DNA from 4 places in the Ruegeria sp. AM5 genome. Region 4 is predicted to be linked to each of the others. Evidence: riboswitches for the same ligand, from Rfam matches in the RefSeq annotation. Region 4 holds a riboswitch; each other region holds the start of a gene.
What was found. Region 4 has a riboswitch for cobalamin ahead of ACR0AH_RS06795 (DUF1636 family protein). Riboswitches for the same ligand answer to the same signal wherever they lie in the genome.
Positions count from the first base shown of each region.

Region 1: another riboswitch for cobalamin. It lies ahead of ACR0AH_RS08590 (energy-coupling factor ABC transporter permease); the one in region 4 lies ahead of ACR0AH_RS06795 (DUF1636 family protein).
Region 2: another riboswitch for cobalamin. It lies ahead of ACR0AH_RS19795 (hypothetical protein); the one in region 4 lies ahead of ACR0AH_RS06795 (DUF1636 family protein).
Region 3: another riboswitch for cobalamin. It lies ahead of ACR0AH_RS09835 (DUF1636 family protein); the one in region 4 lies ahead of ACR0AH_RS06795 (DUF1636 family protein).

Region 1 covers NZ_JBQFXC010000002.1:602,597-610,496, reverse strand. The annotation lists gene ACR0AH_RS08605 (GcvT family protein) at 1-532, opposite strand, end outside; gene ACR0AH_RS08600 (aminotransferase class V-fold PLP-dependent enzyme) at 554-1,804, opposite strand; gene ACR0AH_RS08595 (transglutaminase-like cysteine peptidase) at 2,063-2,302, shown strand; gene ACR0AH_RS08590 (energy-coupling factor ABC transporter permease) at 2,408-3,091, opposite strand; cobalamin riboswitch at 3,168-3,380, opposite strand; gene ACR0AH_RS08585 (L,D-transpeptidase) at 3,596-4,258, shown strand; gene ACR0AH_RS08580 (hypothetical protein) at 4,300-4,599, opposite strand; gene ACR0AH_RS08575 (heavy metal translocating P-type ATPase) at 4,759-7,101, shown strand; gene ACR0AH_RS08570 (MerR family transcriptional regulator) at 7,713-7,900, shown strand, end outside.
Region 2 covers NZ_JBQFXC010000016.1:605-8,504, reverse strand. The annotation lists gene nudC (NAD(+) diphosphatase) at 1-835, opposite strand, end outside; gene ACR0AH_RS19815 (bifunctional 2',3'-cyclic-nucleotide 2'-phosphodiesterase/3'-nucleotidase) at 1,032-2,894, shown strand; RNA gene ffs (signal recognition particle sRNA small type) at 2,933-3,031, shown strand; gene rsgA (ribosome small subunit-dependent GTPase A) at 3,191-4,219, shown strand; gene ACR0AH_RS19800 (serine aminopeptidase domain-containing protein) at 4,256-5,113, opposite strand; cobalamin riboswitch at 5,236-5,455, shown strand; gene ACR0AH_RS19795 (hypothetical protein) at 5,547-5,954, shown strand; gene ACR0AH_RS19790 (phosphatase domain-containing protein) at 5,959-6,459, opposite strand; gene ACR0AH_RS19785 (DNA polymerase III subunit gamma/tau) at 6,632-7,900, shown strand, end outside.
Region 3 covers NZ_JBQFXC010000003.1:40,469-48,368, forward strand. The annotation lists gene ACR0AH_RS09815 (ABC transporter substrate-binding protein) at 1-838, shown strand, start outside; gene ACR0AH_RS09820 (class I SAM-dependent methyltransferase) at 963-1,574, opposite strand; gene ACR0AH_RS09825 (glycosyltransferase family 2 protein) at 1,567-2,574, opposite strand; gene ACR0AH_RS09830 (NAD(P)-dependent oxidoreductase) at 2,689-3,678, opposite strand; cobalamin riboswitch at 3,781-3,987, shown strand; gene ACR0AH_RS09835 (DUF1636 family protein) at 4,073-4,453, shown strand; gene cobW (cobalamin biosynthesis protein CobW) at 4,450-5,505, shown strand; gene cobN (cobaltochelatase subunit CobN) at 5,511-7,900, shown strand, end outside.
Region 4 covers NZ_JBQFXC010000002.1:180,434-188,333, forward strand. The annotation lists gene ACR0AH_RS06780 (ATP-binding protein) at 1-205, shown strand, start outside; gene ACR0AH_RS06785 (peroxidase family protein) at 202-1,863, opposite strand; gene ACR0AH_RS06790 (catalase family protein) at 1,882-2,949, opposite strand; cobalamin riboswitch at 3,208-3,415, shown strand; gene ACR0AH_RS06795 (DUF1636 family protein) at 3,518-3,874, shown strand; gene ACR0AH_RS06800 (ABC transporter ATP-binding protein) at 3,871-4,656, shown strand; gene ACR0AH_RS06805 (ABC transporter substrate-binding protein) at 4,675-5,622, shown strand; gene ACR0AH_RS06810 (FecCD family ABC transporter permease) at 5,624-6,637, shown strand; gene ACR0AH_RS06815 (LysR substrate-binding domain-containing protein) at 6,692-7,585, opposite strand; gene ACR0AH_RS06820 (GcvT family protein) at 7,841-7,900, shown strand, end outside.

The DNA.
Region 1 (7,900 bases), 420 kb from region 4:
CCGTACCTAGCACCGGACAGAACCGTTCTATGGTTGCTCCCATGGCGCGGGCACCGGCAGCATAGGCGTGGGGCACGCCCGAGGGATCCACATTGCCGCCATCGGGTTCATACATGATGCAGCGGATATCGTCGAACTGCGCCAGCGGGTGCAGTTCCTTGGCCTTCTCGCGACTGACCTCGTGGAAATTCAAACCATAGAATTTAGCCTTGGCTTCCTGCAGGCGCAGCTGATGTTCGCGTTCTTCGGTTTGCGCCAAATAGAGCGAGCCGGGCTGGAACACGCCGCAGCTTTGACCGGTTTCCTGTTCCAGCTCTTTATACAGATTCATCGTATAGTGCTGGATGCGGGTGATATTGTTGTTGTCATGCAGCCCATGAATGTTGGCCGCCGCGTGCCATGTCGAGCCGCTGGTCAGTTCGTCCCGCTCTAGCAGGACCACATCGGTCCAACCCAACTTGGCGAGATGATACAGAATTGAACAGCCGGCTAGGCCGCCGCCGATTACAACCGCTTGCGCATGCGTTTTCATGAGCTTCCCCTCTCAAATGCCTCAGGCGGCGATGGTTTTCATTGCACCCAGAAACTGGGCCACTTCGGCGACGCTGTTGTAGTGGCACATCGAAACACGCACGCAGCTGTCCATGCCAAGCGGTGTGAGGATGTTGCCCGAATAGTGATCGGCCTTGCGCAAATGCGTACGGATGCCTTGTTCGTTCAGTTGCTTGACCACATCGACCGACGGCACGCCCTCGACCTGCAGTGACACCAGTCCCTCGCGTGCTGGGTTATCGACACCGCCCAGAATGGTCACCTTCTCCATCTCGGCCAGCCCGGGCAGGTTGCCGGTTCCGCGGATCATCGCATCAGTCAACGCTTTTTCCTGCTCATGGATCGCCTCTCCGGCAGCGACGAATTTTGCGCGCCGGTCGGTGGCGTCGCTGACCTGTGCGCCCAGCCATTCGAAATAGCTGATTACGTCAGACATTGTAGCGTAAGAGCCGGTATCACGCGTCCCCATTTCCCAATTGTCGGCGGGGCCGTCGATCAAGCTGTTATGTGGCAGCTTGGTCAGCCGGTCAGAAATCCAGGCCACCCCGTAACCATGGCGCGAGAACACCTTGTAAGGCGAGATCACATAGCCATCGACATCATAGGCGGTCAGGTCGATCCGGCCATGCGCGGCGTGCTGGATACCGTCGATTATGATGAAGCAATTGGGCGCAACGGCGCGGATCTCGGCAGCCACAGCCGCAACATCCACGCCCATACCGGTCACCGGCGAGGTGTGCACGATAGTCGCAACCTTTGTGTCCGGCGTTACCTGCGCCGCATAAGCATCTGCGGTGACGGTGCCTGTGGCGTCGTCATGGACCACCAGAACATGATCTTGCCCGGCCACCCCGGCCCAACGCGCGCAAGCGCTTCGGGTCGCGGGATGTTCCAGCGTTGTGCCAAGCACCCGACCGGTGCCTGTGCCCAGACAGGCGTTCATTATCAAACGAAACAGCAGCTCGGTCCCGCTTTCGCCGACAAAGAACTGGCCACCGGGGGCGTTCATGAACACGGCCATATCTTCTTTGGCCTTGTTGATTACCCGCACCAGTTCGTGACTTCCCGGGTTGTCGCGGCCCTGATTGTCAGGGATCGCAGCATAAGCCTGCGAGGTGCCCACAACCGAATTCAGCGTCAGCGCCCCACCCGCGTTTTCAAAGAAAATACGCGGTCCCTGCTGCGGGCAGTGGTCAACCTGCGCAAATCGGGCACGGATTTGTTCAAGCAATTCTGGAGTGATCTTGGTCATCGGGAACCATTCCTGCGAAAATGTCATTCTGGCAAGATATATGCGCCCTTTTTGCAAAACTACTCACAAAAAAACTTGGGGCATTGTGGGTGGAAATTGAGACCATCGAGCCAAGAGAACTCAGCCACAAGAGCAATATGGTTCGCGAATTTCAATTTCGTCGGCCCGATCACACCCTCACGCATGCCTTCGCTTGGTTGAGAAACCGCTGGTCAGGCCGACGGTTTGTAACCTGAGCGTTGTTCTAGAGACATCGCCTTGCAAAAGAAATTTGAGCTAATGCAGAACGGCTTGGACCCTGCGAAGCTACTGATTGCTACCGTCTTGGACACCAATCGCAGTGGCCATGCTGTTCTAGTTTGTCGCTCGAGTGATGGCGATTTGATTCTGGACAGTGTCACCAACAGGATCAAATCGTGGAAGGAAACGAGGTATCTTTTCCTACGAATACAGGACCCAAATCACCCTGATCGTTGGGTGCGGGTTTCTAGCTGCTAAAAACAATGTGGCGCGCCCTAGAGACGCGCCACAATAAAATTTTGGTCCTGCGACTACTGGTTGTTTCGCGGCAACCCAAGTTTAGGACACCGCTTCAAACTTTGGTCAAGCTTTCGCAGCGTTGTACAAACGCGGAGTCACCAGACCTGTACTGTTCAAACCGCGCATTGCCTTGGCTGCCGCAAGCACTGCCAGATCAGCAATCGGCTCAATGACAATTACCAGCATATAAGCGCCGCCAAAGGACAGAACCGACGCCATGGTTTCTGCGCCGAAACCCTGGCCGTAGAAGGCCCAGAACCCAACCCATGCGACTACTCCTCCCTGATACGTCGCACTTAGGGCAAGAGCTTGGCCATATTTGAGGTCAACATATGCTGTGCCGGGTGCGATGATGCGGCTGGCCAGTGCCTGTAGCGCAAATAGCGGCACCAGCAGAGTGGTCAGGTTGATGAAGTACTGCGGAAGATCGAACGGGGCAAAAAACACACCCTGAATCAGGAGACCAGCTGCCAATCCAAAAGCCGCGGGTGCAGCACCGAGAAGCAGAAACAGCGTCGACCCCAGGATGAAGTGGACTTCAGAGACACCAACCGGGAAATGCGGCAGGACTTCGAAGAAAAGGAAAACCCCAACGGTGGCGAGCACCGAGCGCATAACAAAAGATGCAGGTCCATTCGCACGCAATGTGGAAAACGTTTCTTTCGCTGCGTAAGTAGCCGCACCTGCGGCGGTAACATAGGAAAGCGCGATTTTGGCACCATTCACGATGCCCGGTTCGATATGCATGTTCTTTCTCCCTACCGCCTCACCCGGCGGCTTGTCAGGTTGAATCGACCGTAAGGCCGACAGGTTCAGTCTGGGCATAGCCCGGCGCTTTACGGCAGGTCTCCTGACTCGCGGGTGCTCGCTCCGCCAACCTTCCCGGTTCCATTACGAACCAGTGGTGTCTTGGCATCGCTCTCCGCTCACAGTTGCGGGGGCAGTTACGGAATTGGCGCCATTGAAAACACCGAACCGTATTCCCTTTTAATCCTTTTGGCTTCCGCCATCAGGAACCGAAAACAAATCACCGCTACAATGGCGGCTTCGCCTGTGTCAATTGTCTTTGCGACCTATTCCAATGTAAACTCGACCGAAGCAGGATTCACGCAACCGGTCACGTGATCAACTGGGTAAACCAAGCGTTACCTGAAACCTCTTGAAGCTCTAGCTGCTAGAGGCTTTAAGATTCGGATTAATTCGCGATAGTGCGATCCAAATACGTTAAACTTGTGAACCAGGACGAGACCTATGCTTACAAGGCGCCATTTCATTCAATCCACCACAGCGCTGTTCTCGGCGTCTGCGGCCAGTCCATTGATCGCCAAAACCTGGCCAACCGCATCGCAGAAGACCTATTGGGACAGTCAGGTCACGCCAATTGGTTACGATCCAATGACCTCAAATCCGTGGGGTGTTCATGACCGTTTTTTACCAAGACGCGTCGCGGCAAATGATGGTTTGGTTCCAGGTGACATCCATGTGGATGCCGTCGCGCGCTATCTCTATCATATCGAAGAAGGCGGGACCGCAATGCGCTATGGCGTAGCGATCGCGCGCGGGAACCTTTACGAGCCCGGCACCTATGTTATCCGCCGAAAGGTCGAATGGCCACACTGGACACCAACCGCTTCAATGATCGAGCGCAACCCCGAATACGCGGAATTCCGGAATGGCATGGAGCCCGGGCCGAATAATGCTCTCGGCTCTCGTGCCCTTTATCTATACGTTGGAGACCGAGACACATATCTCAGAATTCACGGCACGCCTGAGCCAAGAAGCATCGGCGGTCGCGCAAGTTCTGGATGTGTGCGAATGATCATGGCTCATATCAATGACCTCTACCCAAACGTGAAAACCGGCTCGACCGCTTTCCTATACTCTGCCGAAGATAGCGTCACAGCCCGCTCATGAATATTGGGCAGCGTACATGGACGTCGCTGCCCTCATTTCGATCAGGCGTCGCGCGCAATGCAGATCGGAGCGCCATTCGTCGCGCGCAATGGTACCAATGTCGTCTCGACGGGTCCGCTGTGCTCATACCAAAAGCAATTGTCTTCGGGCAGGAGGCGCGCCGTGGTCAAATCCTGCGCCGGCCCTGCCAGCGCTACGACCGAATCTGGCACGTTGCCTGGTTCAAGTGCTTTGCTTTTGGCCCCGGTGAACTGGGCTGAGCAACCAGCCGTAATCGAGACTAACGTGATGGTAATTGCGATCCGTTTCTGCATTGATCTGTTCCAAATTTTTAGCGTCATCTGCAATTAGATTGCATCCACACGGCCGGCCCGCAAGACGAAATGAACTAACAATATCGCAGGCAAAGAACCCGGATGAAAAAATATAAAAAGGTATTGAAGCTCTAGTTACTGTAGGAACTATTTACAAAGGACCATAGAGATTCTTGAGGTCCAATCATGTCATCCGATACCCATAGCCACGACCATGGCCACAAAAACAAACATGGTCACCACGCATGCGGTAGTGGCGGGTGTGGCGACATCGCCCCCGTCGGTCCAATTCCTGAAGGTGGTAGAAGCTTTCAGGTCTCTGGCCTTGATTGCGCCGAAGAGGTGGCGATCCTGAACCGTGTCGTCGGCCCGAAAGCAGGTGGTGAAGAGCATCTCGCATTTGATGTGATCAACGGTCGGATGACGCTTCTTGAAAGTGCTTCCAAGTTATCTGACGAAGATGTCATGCTGCTGGTTGCGAGTACTGGTATGACCGCCAAACCATGGGATGACGGAAATGCCGCCCAGGACCAGGCGGCGCATATTGCACGTCAGCGGCGGTTCACCACTCTTAGCGGAGGGTTTTGGGCAGCAGGTTTTGGCTGGCACATTTTCGAAACCGGCATGGGCGGTGCGCTCGGGCTGTTCTCGGGACATGGTGAGGTTCCGATGCCTTTAGCCGAGGCAGCTTTGTTCGCAGTCGCGATTTTGTTTGGCGTCTGGCTGGTGGCCCCTAAGGCCTGGTCTTCGGCGCGTCGACTTTCGCCGGATATGAACCTTCTGATGGTTGTTGCCGTCACTGGTGCCATCGCTCTGGGTGAGTTTTTTGAAGCGGCAACTGTAGCATTTTTCTTCTCGCTCTCTCTTTATCTGGAAAGCTGGAGTGTCGGACGTGCTCGGAACGCGGTATCCGCGCTGCTGGATCTGGCCCCCCCGACGGTTCGGCTGGTTCGTGCTGACGGTTCTGAGGCAACGGTCCCGGCGGCGGATGTCTTTGTCGGTGACAGCTTCATCGTTCGCGGAGGGGATCGCATTCCACTTGACGGGGAAGTCATCGAAGGGGCCGGTGCCGTTGACCAGGCTCCAATCACAGGTGAAAGCGCGCTGATTCCCAAAGAGCTGGGTGATGAGGTCTATGCCGGCACAATCAATGGTGAAGGCACCCTCAAAATACGTGCGACGAAAACAGCGTCAGACACCGTGCTTGCCAAGATCATCCGGATGGTCAGTGATGCTCATGCGCGCCGCGCGCCGGTTGAGCAGTGGGTTACAAAATTTGCGCGGATCTATACGCCCATCGTTATGGTCGTCGCAGTGGCCATCGCCCTGATCCCGCCGCTTGCATTTGGCGCATCGTGGGGCTTCTGGTTTTATAATGCACTTGTTCTGCTGGTTATCGCCTGCCCCTGTGCACTCGTCATTTCCACACCGGTTTCCATCGTAGCGGCTTTGACCGCTTCGGCACGGGCCGGGGTTCTAATTAAGGGCGGTGCCTATATTGAAGCCCCCGGTCTTACCACCGCACTGGCCATGGACAAGACCGGCACGATCACCATGGGCGAGCCTGAAGTGGCCAATGTCTATCCGCTGGGCGGCGCATCCGAGCAGAAGCTGTTGGCGAGCGCTGCCAGCCTTGAGGTTCGGTCTTCACACCCGCTGGCCCGCGCCATTTTGACCCGGGCAGAACAGACCGACATTTCGATATCGGCGGCTGAAGACATCCGAACCGTTCCCGGTCGTGGTCTGGAAGGCCGTACCGAGCGTGGAGATATCTGGCTTGGCTCCGACCGCTTCGCTGTAGAGAAAGGCTTTGGCGTGTCCATCCCTGCCGAGTTGCGCAACCAAATCGAAAGCGCGGGAAGCACACTTGTTGTTGTCGGGGATGAGAACGGGTTAACCGGTTTGCTTGAGCTGCGGGACCGCATTCGCCCCGAAGCCAAGAACAACGTTGCCCGGCTTCAAGCGCAGGGCGTGAAGTCAATCATCATGCTGACTGGTGACAACGAACAAACAGCGAGAGCGGTAGCAGCCGAAGTGGGCATCGACGAAGTCCGGGCCCAACTTCTGCCGGAGGACAAAGTCGCTGCGATTGAGGAACTGGCAGAACAGCACGAGATGGTTGCGATGATCGGCGATGGCGTCAATGACGCGCCTGCGATGGCTCGGGCACATTATGCAGTTGCGATGGGTGCAGTTGGATCTGATGCTGCTATTGAGACTGCAGACATTGCTCTGATGACTGATGACATCGGCAAAGTACCTTGGCTGATCGATCATTCACGTCGAACCATGTCGATCATCCGTCAGAACATCGGCTTCTCACTTGCGACCAAAGCACTGTTTGTGACCCTTACCGGTTTTGGATTGGCATCAATGTGGGGTGCAATCGCCGCAGATGTCGGAGTGTCCTTGCTGGTTGTGGCTAACGCCTTGCGGCTTCTGAAAGCCTCGGAGGGTAACATACACTCAACAGGAACAGAAACCGTTAGAACGCCAGGTGAAAATGCTGAATTGGCGCATGGGCAGTAATCAGGCGCGCGGAACCTAAGATCGCGTGTCCTGTGGGATGCCCACTGAAATCAGCATCCCACAGCCGATTTTCGCGATTTATCACTGTGGCGTGGTGCCCGATATATCGATCAGTCCTGGGCTTTGTGTGGCATTTCATCCTGAAGATGAGGGAAATTGACACTGATCTGGTTTCCCGGCGCCGCACTTTAATCAGTCAACTTCATCCTGAATGTGGGGGGTTAGTTTGGATCGCCCCACTGCCCCACCCTTTGCTACCGCCAGATCCATTTTCATCATCCTGTAATCACCGCGCATCCATGAAGAAAACAAGTTCTTGTAGAACCGCGAAGCCGCACGGATCTGTTATCTGACTACAACATCAGATAGGCAAATACCGCCGTTACGACACCAGCCAGTACCCATAAGATTTTTTGAGATACGGTCAGTTTCAAAGTTAGCCGTCCGCCTGTGATTCTTGGTTCAGAACGGCATGTACATCCTCTACTTGTTAGAGGTTCAAAGGGGATCTTGAGCCTGCGGCTGGGTGTCACAGGCCCACCGGCCGGAAGGTGCTATTGTGCGGCGCCAACTCGAACCTACATAAGCTGTAACTTTGTAAGGAGACCCAGATGCTGACGATCGGAACGCTTGGAAAAAAGACCGGAACCAAGGTTCAGACGATCCGCTACTACGAGCAGATCGGACTTATGCCGGAACCGGGGCGCACCGAAGGTGGCCAGCGGCGTTATGGCCATACCGAACTGGATCGTCTGGCTTTTATCCGTCACGCCCGCCAACTGGGGTTTTCGCTTGAGGC
Region 2 (7,900 bases), on a different contig from region 4:
CGATCTGGATATCGCGCGATAACGCCTCGCCTGCGCATCCAAACATCAGGGATGCGGGAAAGGGCCAGGGTTGGCTTGCGAGATAGCGCACCGCACCCACGGGCACGCCCGCCTCTTCCATCACTTCGCGCCGCACAGCGGCTTCCAGCGTTTCACCGGGCTCAACAAAACCAGCCAAAAGCGAATACATGCCTTCAGGCCAGCCCGGAGAGCGCCCCATCAGCACCGAATTGCCATGGGTAATCAACATGATGACCACAGGATCGGTGCGCGGGAAATGCTGGCCGCCGCAGGCCGGGCAACTGCGCTGCCATCCACCCTGAGACATCTCGCTGCGGGCACCACATCGGGCACAGAATTGATGCGTTTCGTGCCAGCCGATCACCGCCTTGGCGGTTGCCGCAATCTCTGCGTCTCGTGGGTTGAGGCGTGTCATGATGCGGCGCAGCTCGGCAAAGACACACCCCTCGGGCAGATCAGGGTGCTGCTGTTCGCTGCGGTCGACAAAATCTCCGACACCGGATAAATCCAGCCCTTCAGCCGCCCAGCCCGAGATGTCCATGGCAAAAAGCGGCGATCCATCCTCGGATTTTCCAAGGAAAATCGGTTGCTCGATCACACCGCCCGGGCCCTGTTCGAGAATCTTGTGCGCCATCGGAAGCCGGGCGAGCCGGTCCAGTGCCTCACCCTCAACCAACAGTTTGCCACGCCACAGCAACACACATGTTGCCAAAGGGTCACGATAAACCTGTGCCAGTTTGTCCGCGTCGCCGCGCAGCAAACCCGCCCGATCCAGTGCCGAGCCGCCAAATGTCACCTGTTCTGCGCGTTTCATGCCTGCCGTTCCTGACTGCCGCGCAAAGGGCTGCCACGTCTTACCTGATCGTGCAACGGGTATCGACCAAACATTTTTCGACCCTGCCGCGGAATGACCGCAGCATCGCCCCGGAAATTGCATTAAATCGGCCTCATGGTGGAAACGTTGGCACACTGACAGCTACAAGTTGAAGATATTGAAATCAAAGTATTTAATGCGACAACGAAGAGATGCAGATGATGGCGCACGGATTCGAATCCTTGCTACATCCGATCTACACATGCACCTGACGTCATATGATTACTATTCGGATCGCCCCGAACCTGCGATTGGTTTGACCCGTACCGCCAGCCTGATTCACGAGGCGCGCAGACAGGCTGAACGCGACGAAGCCCTTGTGCTGTTGTTTGACAATGGTGATAGCCTGCAGGGAACGCCATTTGGCAACTGGGCAGCTGAAAACGTGCCAGACGCCCATCCCCTGCCACGCGCGTTCAACACGTTAAACTATGACGCGATCGGATTGGGTAATCACGATTTCGGATTTGGGTTGGAACTCGTCAATCGCATCGCTCGCCAAACCGCCTGCCCAATGATTTGCAGCAATATGCAAACCACTCAGACCGAACAAGGGTGGGATGCACACACGATTCTGCATCGAGTTGTCAGACTAAATGGACAGGGCACCGCAATCCGCATCGGGGTTCTTTCTGTTTTGCCCACTCAAACCGCACAGTGGGAAGCACATCTGCTAACGGACCGGGTCGTGGTAACAGACATTCTGGCCGCTGCGTGGCGCGCTGCTGAAGATCTCAGCGTGCAAGGTTGCGATCTGATTGTCGCCCTTGCGCATACCGGACTGGGATCGGCAATGGCCGAGCCGGATATGGAAAACGCGATCATCCCGCTGGCCGAGATGCCGCTGATTGATGCCGTCGTCGCAGGCCACACCCATCTGACACTGCCCGGAAAGGCGCATGATGGTTATCCATTCGTCGACAGTACGCGGGGGCTTGTGCATGGAACGCCGGTTGTCATGCAGGGTTGGGCCGGGTCTCATCTTGGGATCATTGATCTGACACTGCAAAAAGATACCACCGGCGATTGGCGCATTACAGGCAGCCATGTCGAAGCGCGGGCAATCGCTCAATCGGGCACAGAAATACCCGAATGCCCAAGGATCACAGAGCTGTTTGCGACCGGCCACGCTGCGACGCGCAAAAGGGTGACCAGGCCAGTGGGCACAATCCCACACACGCTACACAGCTACTTCTCATATTGCATACCGGATCGCGGTCTGGCCTTGGTTGCGGCGGCTCAGGCCGCTGCCCTACGCCCGCATTTGGTCGATACCGACTGGGCAGATTTGCCGATCATATCGTCAGCCGCCCCGGCAAAGTTCGGCGGGCGCGCAGGAAGCAAGTACTACACTGATATCCCCTCAGGCGAGATTTCAGTTCGACATATCGCTGATCTCAGTGTCTTTCCTAATGAATTGCGCGCGATGCTGGCCTCAGGTTCTCAGATTCGGGACTGGCTTGAGATGTCAGCCGGGCTGTTCCATCAACTTGGATCAGACGCCCCGATCGATCTTGCCGATCCTCAGCGCACGGGCTTCAATTTCGATGTCCTGCATGGCGTCACCTACCAGATCGATCTTTCGCAACCGGCGCGGTTCGATACGCTCGGTCGAGTGATTGATCCGGCATTTTCCCGCATACGCAACCTGGAATTCGATGGGCAGCCGATTGCGCCTGACCAGAGTTTCCTTGTCGCCACCAATAACTACCGCGCCAATGGCGGTGGTCATTTTCCAATTGCGCGACAAGCCCGTATGATTGACCTGCCTCAGATCAGCATACAGGATATTCTATGCAAATACGTCGCGGGCACATTGCCCGCCGACCCACTCGCGCATGCACCGCGCCCCTTTTCTTTTGTACCAAACCAAAGGCAGGGCGCGATCCTGACAACGGGGCCACGCGCGCTACACCATGTTGCAGAGCTTGCTGAGTATCATCCACGCATTCTGCCCGACTATGCGGATGGTTTCATGCGCATTCATCTGACCTTCTGACGGGTTGCCATTTTCAGGGGATGCACCTATATCGGCTTTGAGAGGTTGGCGCGGGCGAGCGCCTCGCCAACCTGGTCAGGTCCGGAAGGAAGCAGCCACAACGAGCCCCGCTTGGGTCGATGTCCAACCTCTCACTTAGAACCTATCAGCCGCAGGAGGGCGTTTATGATTGTAGCAAAAACCCTTCGGGCAGACCGGTTCTGATCCTTTCCGATCAACTGATTGCCTGAACACGTCGCCGGCGGATGCGCGATTGCCATTCGACGGGATTGCTGTTTCTGATCACAGGCAGACCAATGTTACTTTCCTTTTCGGACCTCGGATGGTCCTCTCATTTCGCGGCTCAGCATACGGCTGATCCGTCACTTCTTCCGTATCGCATCTCGGCCGTACACCGGGATCGACTGATCGGGCTGAGCCCTGAAGGTGAATCGCCTTTGTTATCTCTGGATCAATCAACCGGCGCATATGCCGTTGGGGATTGGGTTCTGGCGGATGAAAACAAACGCATACGCCGAGTGCTGGACCGGCGCAGCCTGCTGCAGCGCCGGGCCGCAGGTACAGGGGCAGCGGCGCAGCTGATTGCTGCAAATGTTGATGTGCTGTTCATCGTCAGTTCCTGCAACGCCGATTTCAATATGCCACGATTGGAGCGGTATCTTGCGCTGGCGCATCAGGCAGGCTGCTATCCGGTGGTCGTTCTGACCAAATCGGACATGTGCGATGATCCGAGCCTTTATGTAGATCAAGCCCAATCGCTCGCCCCGTTTCTGACGGTACTTGCGGTCAACGCGCTGGATCACGGCGATCTCGAACAAGTTCTGTCGTGGTGTCCGAAAGGACAAACCAGCGCCTTGCTTGGATCATCCGGCGTTGGGAAAACGACGCTCGCCAACGGGATGACGGGGCAGGATCAGGCCACCGCAGGTATTCGCGAAGACGATGCGCGCGGCAGGCACACAACAACTGCACGCGCCTTGCATCGCATGCGCAATGGCGGCTGGCTGATCGATACGCCCGGCATGCGCGCGTTGCGTCTGCTGGATGCGCAGGAGGGGTTGGATGAGGTATTTTCGGACATCTCAGACCTCAGCCTGGATTGCCGCTTCTCGGATTGTCAGCACGAGTCTGAGCCCGGATGTGCGGTGCAGGCGGCAATCGACGCTGGTACGCTTGATCCCGCGCGGCTGGACCGCTGGCGCAAGCTGCGGCGCGAAGACCAACACAATTCCGCTTCGGTGGCGCAGGCCCGCGCCCGTGACAAGGCTTTCGGCAAGATGGTGCGCAGCGTGATGCACGAGAAAAAATCCCGTAAAGGGCTATAACGAAGCTGGGCACCGACCTACCGGTGCCCAGCGCTATCAGGCGATCAGCCTAGGCCAGACTGCCGCATTCCGTCTTGCGAATGCACCGATATGGCCGATCTTGGACACTCCGAATTCGCTTGGTGCAAGCAGATGGCGCCCGGCTTTGGGTCCATAGAGATCGGCAAGACGCCAGACAGCATCCGGCGGCACCATTTCATCATCTGCGAAGGTAAACAGATCGACACGTTTGCCCAAGTCTTTCCAGCGGGCGGCGGGCAGTGTCGTGCCGATCTCTGGCACATAGCTTTTGGGGGCGGTGCACCATTTGCGCCATTGCCAATAGACTTGGGCAGGCAGGTCCGATCCAAACCCGACCAACCGCCCGGGCAGGTAGCCAAGCGCCTTGACCACCAGCGGCGCGTGACCATACCAGAACAACGCCGCCAAAGCGCGATAAGGCCAAGGGTGATCCGCCAGCGTTACCAGACCCGAACAGACACAGATCATCCTGTCGATCTGATCGATATCGGGTTGGATCGGGCCAAACATTCCGCCCAAGGAATGACCGATGCTCCATAGCTTGGCCTGCGGAAACCGTCGGCGCATCTCGGCCCGGGCGGATGGAATGTCGATCAACGCCCAATCGGCCATGGTGACATTTGACCGCTTTTGCGAACCCACCAAAGAGTGACCAAAATCCCGGTAATCGTAAGTCAGGCAGGCCATGCCCTGTTCTTCGGCGAGCCATCGGGCGAAGTACTGATAGTAATCCCTCGGCACCCCAGTCGCACCGTTTATGACGACCACCTTTTCGGGGTCGGCAACCGGACGGTAAAGCCGCGCCGACAACATTGCCGGGTCGGACGGGATCTGAAAATCCTCGGTCACAACCGCCTGCTGTGTGTCCAACATGGTGCCCTCCAATACCGACTGAACTGATCAGTTCACCCGAAGCGCCTCAAGTCAAGGTTGACGTGGCTGGACCGTACGTCACTTGCCTGACGCAATCTTCTTGACTCGGGCACGGCGCAGCCGATAGCCATGTCGCGATGGTTCTCGCGCCCAATCGGGCCGGGATGAAAAGGGAACACGGTGCGGTTCTGCCCGGATAAATCCGGAAAGAACCTAGTCCGAGACTGCCCCCGCAACTGTAAGCGGAGAGCAATGCCGAGATACCACTGGCCTTGAAGGCTGGGAAGGTCGGCAAAGCGATGACCCGCAAGTCAGGAGACCTGCCATCAGATGTAGAACCGAAACTCGGGCGGGGAGTCCGGGACGGGTTTGATCGTGCTCCGCAACGACCAACCTGTGCCACGCCCTCGCCTTGCGCGCGGAGGGCGCATTGATGATCTGGAAGACCAAAACACACGAATTCGCGGCGACCGTGTGCCAACGTACTGGCGCACCCTGCCCCGCATTGGCACAGATGGCGCGGGCTCTGACGCAGACCATGTCCGCCACAAAACCGGTCACGAAAACTGAGTTTGAGATTGAAGGCACCATAGATCTGTCGCACTGCCCGGAAGGATGCACCGCCCGCTTTCGCGCCCAATGCGACCAGATACGTGTATTCTGCGGAACCGATCCTGAAATCGATACCGGCCGGCTGGATGACTACGCAGACATGATGTTCGGAACCGAGTACCGCAGCCTACCCGCAGACCTGCTTAGGAATCCTCCTTGCGCCATGCTTGAGGCTTCGCTTCTGGTGCAGCACAACGGTGGCGAAATCTCGCCACATGTTGGTGTCTAAGCCGTCAAACGGCTTGAACACGGGCCGGTTCAACGGCCCAAAGCATCTGGGCATTTGTCTCGACTGCGCAAGGACGCACCGTACGCAATCGCTTCAATGCCGCCTCAGGCCGTTCACCGCATTCAACCATCAGACGCAGAACCACCATCCCGGATCGGCCACAGCCACCACGGCAATGCACTAGCACACGGCCACCACCTGACAACGCCTGACGTGCGGTCGCGCCAACGCGGGGCCAGCGGTCCAAAATCTCTTTGGGTGGCGTGCCAAAATCTTCGATCGGCAAATGCACCCATCTGCTGGCACGCCCCTGAATATCAGCGCCAAAATTCCGCGCACCATCCTGAATCATCTCGACCTCAGTGGTCATCGAGATCACAAGTCCCGGCTTCCAGTCTGCGATAAGATCAAGGTCTTCTGCATACGTTCCTCCACGCCCAGGCATCGAGGACAAGGCCAAGGTGCCTCCGCCAACCTGCAACGCATAAACCACCAGTTGCGACATAATCTCCCCCCAAACAAACTTTACCCAAAAACATACTGGTCCAGTAAATAGAATAGAGTGGATTTTAGCCGCATACCCACGCATTCCAAAATGAAAATCGTCCCGGCTGGCTGTGGACGCGGGCGGCGGGGGCCTCTACGCTGCGGCGTAACGCGAATCCGACAGAGCAGACATGACCGAGACGCCCAGCCCCGCCTACCAGGTTCTTGCCCGCAAATACCGCCCCGAAACCTTTGCCGATCTGGTCGGTCAGGACGCCATGGTGCGCACTCTGAAAAACGCCTTCGAGGCGGACCGGATCGCGCAGGCCTTCATCATGACCGGTATCCGCGGTACCGGCAAGACGACGACCGCTCGGATCATAGCCAAGGGTATGAACTGCATCGGTCCCGATGGCAGCGGCGGCCCTACAACCGAACCCTGCGGTCAATGTGAACATTGCGTGGCTATCATGGAGGGCCGCCATGTCGACGTGATGGAGATGGACGCCGCCAGCCGCACCGGTGTCAATGACATCCGCGAGATCATCGACAGCGTACGCTATCGCGCTGCATCCGCGCGCTACAAGATCTATATCATCGACGAGGTTCACATGCTGTCGACCAGCGCTTTTAACGCGCTGCTCAAGACGCTGGAAGAACCCCCCGAACACGTGAAGTTCATCTTTGCCACCACCGAGATTCGCAAGGTCCCGGTGACCGTCCTGTCCCGTTGCCAGCGCTTTGATCTGCGCCGGATCGAGCCGGAGGATATGATCGGACTGCTGCGCAAGATTGCAGGTGCCGAAGGGGCACAGATTGCCGAGGATGCGTTATCGTTGATCACCCGGGCCGCCGAGGGATCGGCGCGGGATGCGACCTCACTGCTGGATCAAGCGATCTCGCACGGGGCCGGTGAAACCAGCGCGGATCAGGTGCGCGCGATGCTGGGGCTGGCCGATCGGGGCCGGGTGCTGGATCTGATGGATATGATCCTGCGCGGCGATGCTGCAGGCGCGTTGACCGAGCTGAGCGGGCAATATGCCGAAGGGGCTGATCCACTCGCCGTCTTACGCGATCTGGCTGAAATCACGCATTGGGTTTCGGTGGTCAAGATCACCCCGGATGCCGCCGAAGATCCCACCGTTTCCCCCGACGAACGCGCCCGAGGTCAACAAATGGCCGAGGCTCTGCCCATGCGAGTCCTTACACGCATGTGGCAAATGCTGCTGAAAGCGCTCGAGGAAGTTTCCGCCGCACCCAACGCAATGATGGCTGCGGAAATGGCCGTGATCCGCCTGACCCATGTGGCCGACTTGCCTAGCCCGGAGGAGCTGATCAAGCGTCTGCAAGATACGCCTCCGCCGCCCAATGGTGGCCCCGGCAAGGGAATCGGTGCGCCGGGACATGCTCCTGCCGCGCCACAGGCTGTGGCCCGATCGGCCTATGCCGCATCGGGAATC
Region 3 (7,900 bases), on a different contig from region 4:
CGTCGCCCAGAATCCAGCGATATCGGTCGAATATCTGGTGACAGGCACGGCAGATATCGATCGACGCGTCCGAGCCACGCCAGAAGCGTTCGACGTGGTCGTTTCCAGCGCGATGGACCTGCAACTGAAGCTCGCGAATGACGGATATGCGCTGGCGCTTAACGATCTTCCGCACCCCCCTTGGGCGCAATGGCATCAAAGTCTGTTCGCCTTCACTTCGGAACCCGCAACCATCGTTGTCAATCGCACCGCGTTCGAAGGACAACCAATACCGCAAACACGGCAGGAACTGATCGAAGCGCTGCGCGCCCGCCCGGATGATTTTCGGGGCAAAGTCGGCACTTATGACGTGCGCCAGTCGGGATTGGGCTATTTGTTCGCCACGCAGGACGCCCGCGCCTCGGAAACCTATTGGCGCTTGATGGAGGTTTTGGGCGGCCTGGATGTGCGGCTGTATTGTTGTTCGGGCGACATGATTAACGACCTGGCGGATGGTACAATCGCGGTGGCCTACAACGTGCTTGGCAGTTATGCGGCGGTACGAACAGAAGGAAAGGATGCCCTTCAGATCATTCTGCCTTCCGATTTTCAGACGACGATGATGCGAACCGCCATGGTAACTGGCAAAAGCCGCTTGCCGGAGGAAGCGGAAACCTTTGTCCGGCACCTGACCACGCTGAATCCGGAATCAATGGCAGCACTGCCACTTCTGGACACGCAGGACTCCACGACCGAAAGCGCAGCGATAGCGCTGGACCCTGCGTTGTTGACGTTCCTCGATACGCTGAAGCGCAGAAAGTTCCTGTCTGCCTGGGAAAGTGCCGCTATTCAAAGATGATCGGACTTAGACAACAACCCTATCCGTCATCGCTGAACTTGTTGCTAAACACTGTTGACGCTGGAAGACACTAGCCAGCCTGGGTTACGTCGCACGAATCTATAGTCAGAAAAATGATCTCGGCTCAAAGTTTCTCGACGGCCACCTGCGCCCCCATGATGGCCTTGAGCCGCAGCCCCGCAGAATTTGCCCCGAGGAATTCGTGGAACGCACGCATCAGGTCATCTTTCCACCAACCGCGCCTGTGATAATCGTCAAGCATGATTACGCCGCCTTCGATCATCTTGGGCAGCAAAGCATCCAGATCCGTTTTTACGCCCTCGTAGGAATGGTCGCCGTCCAAATAGGCAAACCCGATGCTCTGATCTTCAAACAGGCTTAGCGCCGGTCGCGAATAGTCGCGAATGATCGAAATTTGCCCCTTGGCGATCTCGGTGCTGTATTTACCCGTTACTGCCTCGTATATTCGATCCATATCCTTCTGCGTGCGCGCTCCGGCAAGCGAAGCACCGCCATCTGGGTCTTGCTGTACTTGCCAGGGATCGATGAGGCACAATTTCGAGGGCTTTAGCTCTTCCAGCAGAATCCGCGAAAATTCGCCCTTCCAAACGCCAATTTCAACGCTCAGCCGTCCATGCGGCATGGTCTTGAGCATTTCGCGCCGCAGGGAATCCTTCCGCTCGCGCTGCTCAGCTTGCTTCTTGCGGCGATCCTCAGCAGATACAGCTTCACCCATAGACGTCTTCTCCGGTTGAGGAATTTTGCAACGCTTCAACCAGATCAACCCAATCCGGTCTGGCTCTCAATTCTTCGGCTTTCGACCTGTGCCACTCACATGCTTTATGATGAAGATCAGCCAATTGCGGATCTGCCATCATCTCAGCTTTGATGTCGTGCATAGCCGGCATGTGTTCCAGAATTGAGCGATCCTCAACATCATTGTGGTTCATCATGAGCCAGTATTTGAACCCTTGATCCTGCCCCACATGATTGGTGCGCCCACGGTCGCGCTTGACTAAAAAGCTATCAGTGCTGCGCACAGCATAATGATGAATGCGCGCGAATTCATGGCTGAAACCACGCCATGCTTTCCATTTCACTTGGTCTGCTGGGTAGAGGTTCCCGCCCGAATCCCGCCACAACACGCCTTCGTATGGCGCGTCAGGGTTCGGTGCATCTTCTGGATTGATCCTGGGACGATGGGCGCGAAAACGGCTGAATTTTCCGTTGTTGCGGAACAGCGTTTTGAACCCTTTGGTCCGATGATGCGGATAGCCGTCTTCGGTGGCGGCCAGAAAGAAAGTCTCAGGTACGGGTCGATCAACGAAATCGTTCTGACCCGCGTTTCCGAACATGCGCCAGCAGATCGAGATCGCGTCCGCCACGCCGCTGGCCTCAACGAGGCTTCTTATATCACTATTGGGCAAACGGATATTGATATACTCGTCCACATCCAAACTGAGAATCCAATCCGAAGACAGATAGCTTGGGTGATTCCGCGCAAGCGAAAATGCACGAACCTGAGGCGCAGCGCGCGGACCCAGTCTGTTTCGTTGGTGGTGAGCCCAGCCAAGCACTTGCAACCGGTCACCCATGGCATCGGTACCATCAGCGCAATCATTGGTATAAATCAGAATGTCATCAAAACCGATTGCGTGGTTGTAGGCCACCCAATCGATCATGAAAGGCCCTTCGTTTTTCATCGTTGTTACGATGAGAAAGGTCTCATTCGTCATAAGTTGTTCTCTTGCCTGTGCCGGTGTCGGACTCCTGTCGACCTATTTAGAATAGCACCAGAATTTTGTCCAACCAGGTCGCCAGACAGCCGCAATGCTTGCCGATTAATCTATCTACCGATTCTGTGGGATCACCTCATAACCCGGTTCTTCTGGCTCGTCGTCCAGCATCTCGGTTGGGAACCCTGGCGCCTGGATCTCCAGTCCGGTCGCGTCCTCTAGCCGCCTGATGATGTTCGGGGACAATTCACGCTCACCATATCGCGCGATGCCATCTTCGAAAATCTTGATCATCAATGGGTTTATCTCAAGAGGAACTCCGGCACGGTCGGCGACCTCCTGAAACAGACCGATATCTTTTTTCACCAGGTCCATGGTGAAGGAAATATCGCGCGAGCCGTTCAGGATGACCTGACTTTCGGTCTCGTGCACGAAGGATGTGCCTGACGATATCTTAATCGCCTCATAGGTGGTTCCAAGGTCCATGCCGGCGGCCTTGGCTGTCACCAATGCCTCGGCGCAGGTGATCAGGTTGGCGGTAGCCAGATAATTGGTCAACACCTTCAGAACAGAGGCCGAGCCCAGATCGCCCGTGTGCAAAATGCGCCGCCCCATGGTGGTCAGGAATGGCAGGATACGTTCAAAAGTCTCACGATCACAGCCTGCGAAGATCGAGATATTACCCGTCGCTGCCCGGTGACATCCGCCGGAAACCGGGCAATCCACTGCAGCCCCGCCTCGTTCAATGACCATTGCGCCAAGGCGTTTGACTTCGGCTTCATCGGTGGTCGACATTTCCATCCAGATTTTGCCAGGGCCGACCTCTGGCAACATTTCCTGCATCACCGCATCCGAGGCCGCAGGAGAAGGCAAACAGGTTATCACCGCATCGCAATCACGCATCAGCTGCGCCGGACTTTTGGCGGCTTTGGCACCCTTGGCGACGAATTCGGTCACCAGATCCGGGTTCAGGTCATGAACCGTCAGATCGATACCGTTTCGTAGCAGCGATCCAGATAGCTTGCCCCCTACATTCCCCAGCCCGATAAACCCTACTTTCATGCGCGGTATCCTCCTGTTCGCATCTTGCTGCCATGCCAGCATGTCGTTGCAGAAGTATCATGCCGCCCAGCGACCCCGACAGGTCGCTTTTTATCCGCTTTTTCACGGATCGGCGCGACTCGCTTGACAAGCAACCCTGCCCTGCCGCATGTCCCTTTCGTTGGTGTCTGCGAGAGCAGATGAAAAGGGAATGCGTCAGCGGTTTTTGCCGTCAAACGCAGCCGCCCCCGCGACCGTGACCGGAGAGGGTGCCCAAAGCCACTGGCAGTATGGCCGGGAAGGCGGGACATCCGACAGAGGCCTCCTCTGACATCCGCAAGCCGGGAGACCTGCCAACGCCCGAAGATGAAACCGGACGGGGTGTTCCGGTGTGGGGCTGTGATCGGCCCGCATGAAACCCCGTCCCCCACGAAGAGGATTTGGGGGGATGAGAGACATGACCGAGACCGCACCGGTCGAACTGTTGGTTTGCACTACCTGCCGTCGCGGGCTGCCTGTCGAGGATGACGCCCAGCGCCCCGGCACGTTGCTGCACAAGGCGCTTGAACAGGCGGGCCTGCCCGAAGGCATTACCTTGAAAGCTGTGGAATGCCTGTCGAATTGCGATGAAGGCTGCTCGATCGTGCTACGCGGAGGACCGGATCGCTGGACTTTCGTGTATGAGCATCTGAACGAGATCGACCATGTCGAAACCATCGTCGAAGGCGCAGCCAAATACCTCGCCACCGAGGACGGTTTGGTCAAATGGCGCGAACGTCCCGAACATTTCCGCAAAAACTGTGCGGCCCGCATTCCCCCGATTGGAGCCCTGAAATGAGCAATCTCGAAAAACTCCCCGTCACTGTGATCACCGGCTTTTTGGGCTCGGGCAAAACCACACTGGTGCGCCATCTGATGCAGAACCCGCAGGGCAAGCGTCTGGCGGTGGTCGTCAACGAATTCGGCGATGTCGGCGTCGATGGCGATATCCTGAAGTCCTGCGCCATTCCTGATTGCCCCGCGGAAAACATCATGGAACTGGCCAATGGTTGCATCTGCTGCACCGTGGCCGATGATTTCATCCCGACCATTGAAGCCCTGATGGCACTAGAGCCGCGCCCCGATCACATCCTGATCGAAACCTCCGGTCTTGCCCTGCCTAAACCGTTGTTGAAGGCGTTCGACTGGCCCGATATCCGCTCGAAAATAACCGTCGATGGCGTGATTGCTCTGGCCGACGCCGAGGCCGTGGCCGCTGGTCGGTTCGCTCCGAATGTCGAGGCGGTGGATGCGCAACGCATGGCAGATGACTCGATTGATCATGAAACTCCCTTGTCCGAGGTGTTCGAGGATCAGATTTCCTGCGCCGACATCATTCTGCTGACCAAGCCTGATCTGGCTGGCCCGGAAGGCGTTGCGAAAGCGAAAGAGATCATCGCCGCCGAAGCGCCCCGCCCTCTGCCCGTAGTCGAAGTGGCTGAGGGTGCCGTGGACGTCCGCGTCGTGCTGGGTCTAGAAGCCGCGGCCGAGGATGACATGGACGCGCGTCCCAGCCATCACGACGGCCATCACGATCACGAGCATGACGATTTCGAAAGCATCATCGTTGAACTGCCCGAGCAAACCGATCCGATTGATCTGGTCGCCAAGATTGAACGATTGGCCAACGAGTTGAATATCCTGCGCGTCAAAGGCTATGCCGCCGTTCAGGGCAAGCCCATGCGCCTACTGGTTCAGGCCGTCGGTGCGCGCGTGCGTCACCAATATGACCGCCCATGGGAGCCCCGCGAAGACCGTCGCTCGCGCCTTGTGGTCATTGCCGAGCATGACGATATCAAAGAGGCCGAGATCCGGGATATCCTCGTGGGTGTAACCGAGGCTGCCGAGTAAGACCTATGCACGTCGTCTTCCGCGAAAGCCATGGGCTCGAAGAAACCGAGACCCCGACCGATCTGGGTCAGAGCCCGGCGGACCTGGTGGTGCTGTCCTTTTCCGACAGTGACCTTGGCGCTTTCGCGGCGGGATGGCATCGTGGAGGTGGGCCTGAAGGACGCATGCCAACGATGCGGCTGGCCAATCTGACGGCGCTGAAGCATCCCCTCTCAGTCGACACATATGTCGAGCAGACACTGGAGGGCGCAAAGGGCATCCTGATCCGTCTGATCGGTGGAGTGCCCTATTGGGCGTACGGCTTGCAGCAGGTTCTGGCGCTGGCGCAGGCCAAAGGGATTGCACTGGCCGTGCTGCCCGCAGACGGTCGCGAGGATACGCGGCTGGATGATTACTCTACCCTGCCTGTCTCGACCCTGCGGCGGCTGGCGCATCTGTGCGACACCGGCGGTGAGGTCGCGGCGCAGGCCGCTCTGGCGCAGATGGCACTGGCTGCGGGGTTGTATGCAGGTCCGGTCATGGGCGCGAAGACCATCCCTGAATGCGGCGCCTGGTGCCCGGATCGCGGTGTGATCCCTGCAGAAAACGCTCTGCCCGGTGATGCGAAACGTATCATCGTAACCCTCTATCGTGCTTATCTGACCTCGGCGGACACAGCCCCAATCGCAGCGCTGATCCGCAGCTTGCGCGCGCGGGGTTTTGAGGCAGTCGGCCTGTTTGCCCCGTCGCTCAAAGCACCAAATGCTGCCGATTGGCTGCGCGAGACTATTGTGGCGCTGAAGCCTTCGGCGATCGTCAACGCCACCTCATTCTCTGGCAAGGGCGCATCAGGCACCTCACCTCTCGATGTGGCAGAGGTGCCGGTCTTTCAGGTCGCGCTGGCCACCTCACGCCGCAAAGCGTGGGCCGAAGCGGAACGTGGCCTTTCACCAGCTGATCTTGCCATGCATGTGGTCCTTCCGGAAGTGGACGGGCGGATCAACGCGGGCATCGTATCCTTCAAAGAGCCGGGCAAACGCGACCCGCATCTCGAATATTCTCGCTTCGCTCATCGGGCTGAACCCGAACGGATCGAAGCCATCATCAACCGCATCTCCGGCTGGCTGAACCTTCACGACAAACCCAAAGCGGAGCAGGTTCCGGCGCTGGTACTATCGACCTATCCCGGCAAAGACTGGCAGATGGCACATGCAGTGGGTCTGGATGCGCTGGCCTCGGCTGAGGCAATGTTGCTCGATCTGCAAGGCGAAGGGTATGACACCGCGCCTGCCGAGCCAATTGCTGAAACTCTTCTTGATGCCCGGATTTCATGGCCGCTAGAGGATTATCAGGCGGCGCTGGCGGCGCTGCCGGAAACACTCCGCGCCGATCTCAATAAGGTTTGGGGCACTCCCGAAGACGACCCTGCTTTCACAAACGGCGCATTCCACTTCACTGCGCTGCGTCGCGGAAAGGCTCTGATCGCGCTGCAGCCCGAACGCGGCACACCCGAACTGCGCGATGACGACTATCACGATCTGTCGCGCACACCGCGCCACGCCTACGTCGCCTTTTACTTGTGGCTGCGCAAAGGATTGGGCGCGGATACGCTGATCCATATCGGCGCACATGGCACGCTGGAATGGTTGCCGGGAAAATCAGTCGCCTTGTGCAACGAATGTTGGCCCGAGGCGTTAATCGGCGATCTGCCGGTGATCTACCCCTTCATTGTCAACGACCCCGGCGAGGCCGCGCAGGCCAAGCGCCGGATCGGGGCGGTCACGTTGGGCCATATCCCCCCCCCGATGAAGGAAAGCGGCACACCAGATCGCATGGTGCGACTGGAATCGCTGTTGGACGAGTTCTCGAATGCGGATGGCCTCGACCCCAAACGCCGTGACCGCCTGCAGGAAGATATCCGGGACGAGGCGCAGGCGATCGGGCTGGAAAGCGATCTTGGCCTCGATCAGGCCACCTGTACCGCCGAGGCGATCACGCGCATTGACCGATTTGTCTGCGACATCAAGGAAAGCCAGTTCGGTGATGGGCTGCATATCTTTGGGCGCGTCCCCGATGAGACGGGCAATTTCGACGCTGCCCCCTCAGCCCAAGCTGAACGCTCTGCCCTGATTGACGCTTTAGCGGGCAAACGGATCGAGGCCGGGCCGTCCGGTTCCCCCTATCGCGGGCGTACGGATGTTTTGCCGACCGGGCGGAATCTTTACACGACCGACCCACGCTCGGTTCCCACGCGCGCGGCCTATACACAAGGCGTCAAGCTCGCCGAGGAACTGGTTCGGCGGCACCTGCAAGAAGAAGGCGACTACCCCAAGGGCTTGATCGTCGATCTATGGGGTTCGGCCACTATGCGCACAGCGGGCGAGGAATTCGCCATGGCGCTACACCTGCTGGGAGT
Region 4 (7,900 bases):
GATAAAGGCGGCTCTTCTACTGGAACAAGGTAGTCCGTTCGATGCGGCTGAGGCGGCTTTGCGTGAAGCTATAGCCGTGGCAAATGATCAGGGCGCGGCGCTGTATGAATTGCGCGCGCTGAGTGATCTTGCCTGCATCCGGCCAGCCGATACGGAAGTTGCCGCGCGGATTGCTGAGCTGGAAGAGCGCGCGGTCGCGTCTTAGGTCCCGCCGGGACGTCGACCTAAAGTGCAGTCTTCGGGTTGCAGGTCCAAGCCAACAAAACGCGCCACCTGCGAGAATGACGAAGTTTTCTTCAACAACTGAAAACCTTTCTCTGAAAAAGTCTCAGCCGAGTACAAGTTTTTGGACACCATCGGGTTGTTCATAAGCTGCGTGATTGCGTCATACGCCACCATCGATGTCATCAGATCGCCCATGATCACATCGCCCTTGTGCTGTTCCGCAAAGAGACCAGGGAACAACTCGACCCTATTGACGTCGCAATAAAGCCGGCTCAGGTCGGCAATCAATTCGTCCGCAAACGGCTGATCACCAACCATCTCAGTAAAGCTTGAATGCGGTTTGCGGCAGAAATGATGACGATAAGTGTTCAGCGACGGAAGACGCGCCTTACGCGTCAGGGCAATTGTAGCTTCGACAGGGGCAGGAGCACCGGGCGCAGGCCTTTGGAACAGGAAATCGGGCGTGTTGCGCAGCGACATGCGGGCTGCAGGTTGGCGCGACAATGATCGGATCATTTCCGCCAAGCCCGTTTGTTCGACCAGTCGCGGATTGAACCTGAAGCCTTCTGGGCCAACCTGTGCGCCGTCGATTATGAACCGTTCGGGGATCATCGAATGCCAGCGGTAGAGCAAATTGAACTCAATCGCGATCTGGTTGGAGTGATGCCAGGGTTGCCAGCGATTTACGCCAATGGGCAGTTTGAATGGCATATTGGCGATGTGGGCGATGTAATCCTCAAGCACAAGCTTGATCAGCAATGCGATCAAGGTGCAGCGTGTAGTCTGGAACACACGCTCTTTATCCCAGCCTGATATGCCGCGCTTTTCGCGCCACAACAGCTCAGCAAAGGTGTTATGGGCGCGCAACATCAGCGTATTGATCGCGATATAGCCTATGGTACCATTGCCATTATCGAGCCCGGTTGCATGAAAATCGAGCAGTAGCTGGTCAATCGCGTGATCGCTGAGACCCGGATGCGCCCGTTTCACCGCATTCCACAGCTTGCATGGTTCGTGCAGAGGCTTTCCGCAATTCTCGCCAGTGGCAAGACTGCCATCAAAGGGGGGCGCAAGCTTAACACCACCGGATTGGTTTTTTTGAAACAGCTTCGGAGCCCACATCTCGCCCTGTGTATCCAGACGAAAGGCCAGCCGGTGGGTTAGTTCATTGGTTTCGGGATCGCGTTCGCGCAGCATGTCGGTCTGAAAATCGTTCAGCCCGTAGATTTGGCACAGATCGACCTCGTGGTTCGAATCCGTCTGATCAACCGGTCCCTTCGCCCCAAAGGTGCGCAGGAAACTGTCAGTAAACCATTGTGCGGCCGAGATAAACAAAAGTGTCGATCCTTGCGGGCACATCAAGGTAAGCGGGCTGCCATCCATTTGTGTCCGTCGGCGAAAGAGATCAGCAACTTCGCTTTCCGACGGCAGGACGGGTGAGAGGTCTTCTGGCGTTGTATGCCGACCGATCCAGCGATGGGAAAACACGCCGGGCCATGTCGTGTAGTCTGCGCCCATCGTATAGGGCCGCGGTCGGTGGATCTTCGCGGCGTTTGCAAGCCTGATCGCGGCTAAATAGCTCGTAACGGGTGGGGAGATCTTGAATCCGAGTTTGATCAGATCATCAACGTCCAGCATCAATACATCTCCGTTTGGTCATCGATTCGGGAACCGGGCGCGGGCCAGGCTCAGATAGGTTCTGAGCCGGATCGCATTAATCGGTCCTAAAGGTTCGTGATCTGCCGTGACACGCCAAGGCGAGAAGCTCATCGCGTCGCCATTCTGCGGATCAAATTCTGCACCTTTGGGAATCGTGATATCCGCCACGGGCGTGACGGTATGATGGTACGGATCAAGAGGTGCATTTGGTTGCGGATCGCATGCCCACCGGATGCGATTGTCTAGCACATCGAATTCGTCGGCCGGGCGCGGGGGCTCAATCACACACAGCTCGAAGTGATTATCTCCATCGGCCACGTCTTGCCGCAAACACTGCCCGATCCCATCTGGGTCGTCTACCGGATGTGCCGGAATTTTTAGTTTAGCGCTGCGGGCCAGGTATCTGATCGTTAGATCGGGGCCCAGCCGATACGGTGTTGTCGACCAGAAATGGACCTCAAAAGGTGAGTGCATATAGTTCGAGGCGAAATCACTCGCGACGCGAAACTGACGCTTGCCTTCACGAGTGAGGAAGGCTCGAAATCCTGCGCGCAGCCCTTTGATGATCAACCTAAGGCTCCAATTTCGTCGCCCTTTGATCGCGTGCTGGACCGCTTGTAATGTGGCGACAAGCCTGCCCAATCGCTCATATTCATCGGGGACATAGCTGGGAAACACATCCTGATCGACCAATACAAAATCGAACTCGTCGCTGAGTTGTGTGGTCCCCAGATGCGCAAGTGCTTCGGCGTCGATCAGCTTGGGGCCTGGCACGTCAAAAAGCTTGATCGCCATCCCGTGGGCATCCGATTTCCGGTCATCCAGATGCGCGCCGTTGGAAAAGCGAAGTGCGGCTGAATAGGCTGCGGGCTGTTCAAACAGGCCGTGACGGAACTGTTCTGGTAGATCGTTTCTGACGGTGAATGTTGCAGCCACACACCCGTGACTGCGCCCATGCTGAGCCCTTAAGCGATGGCTTTTCCACCGTGCAACGGCCTCGAGATTGTGGTCAATGACATCATCAACAATATCCGGCGGCAATGCGTTTTGCGAAACATGCGTCAAAGAACCGTCTCCTTGGATAAACCCAGGCAATGATCAATCAGGGGTAAGGCGCTGACAAAGCTAAACCTCTAAATTTGTTCAGCTTACCTCAGATTGTCTAATTTCCAAACACACCAACTATGGACACCCGTGGCCAGACAAATTCGGCGCGCAGCCCAACCCATTCGGTTGGTGCTACGGACACGTGGTTGCCCGCGCTCGATCCTCGACCAGAGTTCGGCGCCTTCGACTTTATCATTGACGTGTCCGGTGTTCTCGGGCACTCAATCGATTGATGGTTCCCGGTGGTGTTGCCGCGGGATGAAAAGGGAATACGGTGAGGTTTGCCAAAAGGTGCCAATTCCGTAACTGCCCCCGCAACTGTAAGCGGTGAGCAAGGCCAAACAGCCACTGGTCCACAGGGTCGGGAAGGTTGGCCGAGCGTGGACCCGCAAGTCAGGAGACCTGCCATCAGATGTTTAACCAACCCGGGGCGGGGCGTCCTGGAAGGAGGCTTTGATGGCGCGTCAATCGCGTGTTTACATTGTCGGCAGCTTCCGCATGCGCTTGGAAACAAGTGGAGTGGACCATGCCAGATACGCCTGATCATTTCATTCTAGTCTGCGAAAGCTGCACTGAAGGGCTGCCCCTTGATGAAATTTGCGATGCGTTGACTGGGAAATTACATCGCAGTTTTGCGATCCGCGCGTCGTCTTGCATGGCAGGCTGCGATAGTCCCAGAACGGTTGGGTTCCAGGCCGTAGGAAAGGCGCAATACCTTTTTGGTGGCATTCAGACCGCGGATGAGGTGCAGGCGCTGGCTGAGTTTGCAGCGCAGTATCGTGAAAGCCCGGATGGCTGGACAAATGCCACTGATCGCCCGCAGGCGTTGTTCAATAAAACCCTCTCGCGCATGCCGCGGATCGAACAGGGGGCATCGCAATGACGTTGCCACCCTTTCTGATTGCCGAAAACCTTGAGTATTATGCCCTTACCGGAGATGTCCTGTTGCAGGGCGTCTCGTTCGAGTTGTACGAGGGTTCCATTCTAGCCATCGCCGGCCCGAACGGGGCGGGGAAAACGACGCTTCTCAATCTGTTGTGCGGCGCTGAGCCGCTGGCACTTGGCGATGTTCGGATCAAAGGACGCAGTCTGAAACAGCTCTCCGCCAAAGAGCGTGCGCGCATGATTGCAGTGGTAGGTCAGCAGGAACTGCCCGATGGACGCTTGGCGTTGCGCGATTATGTTGCGCTGGGGCAAATACCCATCCGTGCGGACCGCTCTGCCGAAGGCCACGCGCAAGAGCTGGACCGGATTTTAGACCTGACCGGTCTCGCCAATCTCGCGGACAAGCGCATGGCCCAACTGTCCGGAGGCGAACGTCAGCGTGCCCATATCGCACGTGCTTTGGCGCAGAACCCTTCGTTGCTGTTTCTGGACGAACCGACCAACCATCTGGATCCTGATGCAAAAGGGCGGATGCTGTCTTTGGTCGCCGAGCTTGGGATCACCGTGGTCATGATCGTACACGATCTGGTCATGATCCCCGAATTCGCCACACACGTGGCGCTGATGAAATCGACCCGCATGATCGAGTTTGGATCGGTGGACAAGGTGCTGACACCCGAAAGAGTCCGCGAAACTTTTGGCGTTGATTTCCTCTGCTTTCTCCACGAAGGCCGCGTGATCCCGGCGCTTGATATTCGAAGAACCACAATCTCAACTTAGTCGAAGGAACACACTGAGATGAAATACATCTGGCCCGTGGCGTTGGCCACCGCCATGGCAAGCGGTGCTGCTGCGCAAGAAGTCACCGTAGACAACTGCGGCGAACAGCTGGTTTTTGATACCGCGCCCGAGCGCCTGGTTGTGCATGACATGAACATGACCGATATGGCTTTTGCATTGGGTCTGCAGGACAAGATCGTCGGCCTGACCGGCATCACCGGCTGGTACAAGACCAGCCCTGATTTTGATGCCCTGCGCGGCGACATCCCCGAGCTTGCGCCGAAATATCCGACCGTCGAAAACTTGGTGGCGGTTGAACCCGACCTGTTCTTTGCCGGTTGGTACTATGGCATGAAGCCGGGTGGTGATGTGACCCCAGATACATTGGAACCGTTCGGAATCAAGACCTTGGTTCTAACGGAAAGCTGTGTCCATCTGGACAAGGATCGCCCCGAAGCCAGCATGGATCTTCTGTTTGGCGATGTGTTGCGCTTGGGCAAGGTGATGCAAGTCGAAGACAAGGCCGAGGCTCTGGTCTCGGGCTGGAAAGAGCAGCTGGCAGCGATCGAAGCCAAGACTGCTGAACTGCCCAAGCCCCGCGTCTTTCTTCTGGATGGTCCTGCAGATGCTCCGTTTACCGCCGGTAAATTCGCGATTCCCGACGCGATGATCACAGCCGCCGGTGGTGAAAACGTCACTCATGATATGGACACGAGCTGGGGCCGCACTTCGTGGGAGGCCGTTGCCGCATCGAACCCGGAATTCCTGGTTTTGTTGGATTATCAGACCGGCAATGGTGCCGAGGACACCTTCAAGTTCCTGCAGGAACATCCCGTCATGTCGCAGACTGATGCCGTCAAGAACGAACGCTGGATCGGATTGCGCTACGAAGAGCTAACGCCGGGACCGGCAAATATCGAAGCGATCTCGAAGATGGCGCGCGCGATGCATCCGGGTCAGAGCTAATATGGGCCGACTGGGCCTGACGTTGTTGCTGGGGGCGGTCGTTCTGACCGCCCTTTTGCTGATTTCCACGATCTACGGCACAACCTCGATTCCTTTGTCCGACACCTTCACCGCGATATTGCGCGGTACCGGGTTGCAGGACGGAGAGATGTCACCGCTGCATAGGATCGTATTCGACCTGCGATTGCCCCGCGCGTTGTTTGCAGCCGTGATCGGTGCCGGGCTGGGCATCGTTGGCGTGGTGCTGCAAACGACCACACGTAATGACCTTGCCGATCCATTTCTGTTCGGCCTGTCCTCGGGCGCGGCAGCGGGGGCGGTGTTTGTAATTACCGTGACCGGAGATATTCTGGGTTTCTGGACTCTGCCGCTGGCTGCCTTTTGCGGCGGTCTTGTGGCGTCGGGCATCGTGCTGGCGCTGGTTCATGGGCTTCGCACCAGCGCACCGGAGAAGCTGATCCTTGCGGGTCTGGCTGTGTCGTTTTTGTTTTCGGCCATCACCAACTATCTGATTTTCGCCGGCGATAGCCGCGCCGCCCATTCTGTCATCTTCTGGATGCTGGGGGGGCTGGGCCTGGCCCGTTGGGAGACGTTCCCGCTGGTGTGCATCGGTCTGCTGCTGATCCTGAGCTATTCGCTTTATCGCAGCCGCTGGTTGGATGCGCTGCTGACCGGGGATTTGACTGCCGCTACTCTGGGTGTGCCGGTTCGGGGTCTGCGGTTCAGCATGTTTTTCACCGCAGCGTTGGCAACGGCCGTGTTTGTTTCCGTAGCCGGGGTGATTGGTTTTGTCGGTCTGATGGTGCCGCATATTGCACGCGGGATCGCAGGTCCGCTGCACAAAAACATTCTACCTACCGCCGCTATGGTTGGTGCTGCCTTGTTGACCGGCTCTGACATTCTCAGCAGGCTTCTGCTGGCTCCGCAGGAATTGCCGGTGGGGATCGTCACAACTTCAATCGGATCGGTGTTTGTATTCTTGCTTTTATTCAGGACTGCGAGAAATCAACGGTAAGGCCCTCGATCTTCGCTCACAAGATATTTCGTCCTGATCAGGTCTGAGCCGAGTTTATACCTTTCCGTCAGCCGCTTGGCCGAGCCACTTGAACACAAGCTTGGCGCGGTCGGATGAGGTGTTGTGTAGTTTCACGTAGAAATCCAGTTGCGATGAGATGGTTTGCGGCAACAGTCTGACCAGTTTTCCGGATGCGGTCAGCTCCGAGGTCAGTCCCTCCCATCCCAGCACCGCGCCCATATCGTCCTGCGCGGCCTGAAGCGCGATAGTGTAATTGTTGACCCGATGCGCGGAATTCAGGGGGCCTTCATAGCCGAGTTTCTGGGTCCAGGCACGCCAGTCGGTCCAGCCGGTATCCGGAGCGTCGAGATGAATTAGGGGGACCCTGGCAATATCTTCAACACGTTTGATGGGATTCTGTTGCGCAAACCTTGGGCTGCAAAGCGCCATGATCTTGTCGTGAAATAGTGTCTTGAAGATGCCCGTTTCGCGGCTGGAATCGCCGTAATGGATACTTAGGTCGCATTTTGACGTGTCGATGCCGAGGTCAGTCACGACCTGCGTCACGGAAACATGTCCGTATTGCTTCCAGAACTGCGCAAGGCGCGGGGTGAGCCAAAGTGAACTGACTGCCGTGGTTGAGCGGATCGTTACACCTTTTCTGTCATATTGACGCCGCAACTGCCCAAGGGCTTCGCTGATGCCTTCCAGACCACGTTGAAGGGCAACAAGAAGATAAGCACCGCTTTCAGTAAGTTCCACGCCGCGATGATGGCGCAGAAACAGCGCGCATTGCAGCTCGTTCTCCAGCGCTTTGACCTGATGGCTGATTGCGGCCGGCGTGACGTTCAGCTCTTCTGCGGCGGTCTTGAAGCTTACATGCCGCGCAGCAGCCTCAAAGCTGATAAGCGAACTTACAGGTGGAAGATCGTAGGGCCTGTTGAGCAAGGTGATTTGACCTGTGATGGTTTGTAAATCCAATATTATATAAGCACTATCCGAAGATCAGGCTTAGCTGATCTTATTCAAAGTGAATCTTTTTGCAATTGCCCGCCAGCGGTTCACGGTGAAAATTCGCCACAACCGTTTGAGACATGATCAATGGATGTATCAAAGGCCCTCAAGACCCTTGGTGTTCATATCGATCTTTCGTCATGCAATGCGACCCCCGGTTGGTCGTGCACAAGTTGAAGGAGTTGCAGTATGCAGTCACATGCAAAAGTCGTGGTTGTCGGTGGTGGATGCGTCGGGGCGTCAATTCTA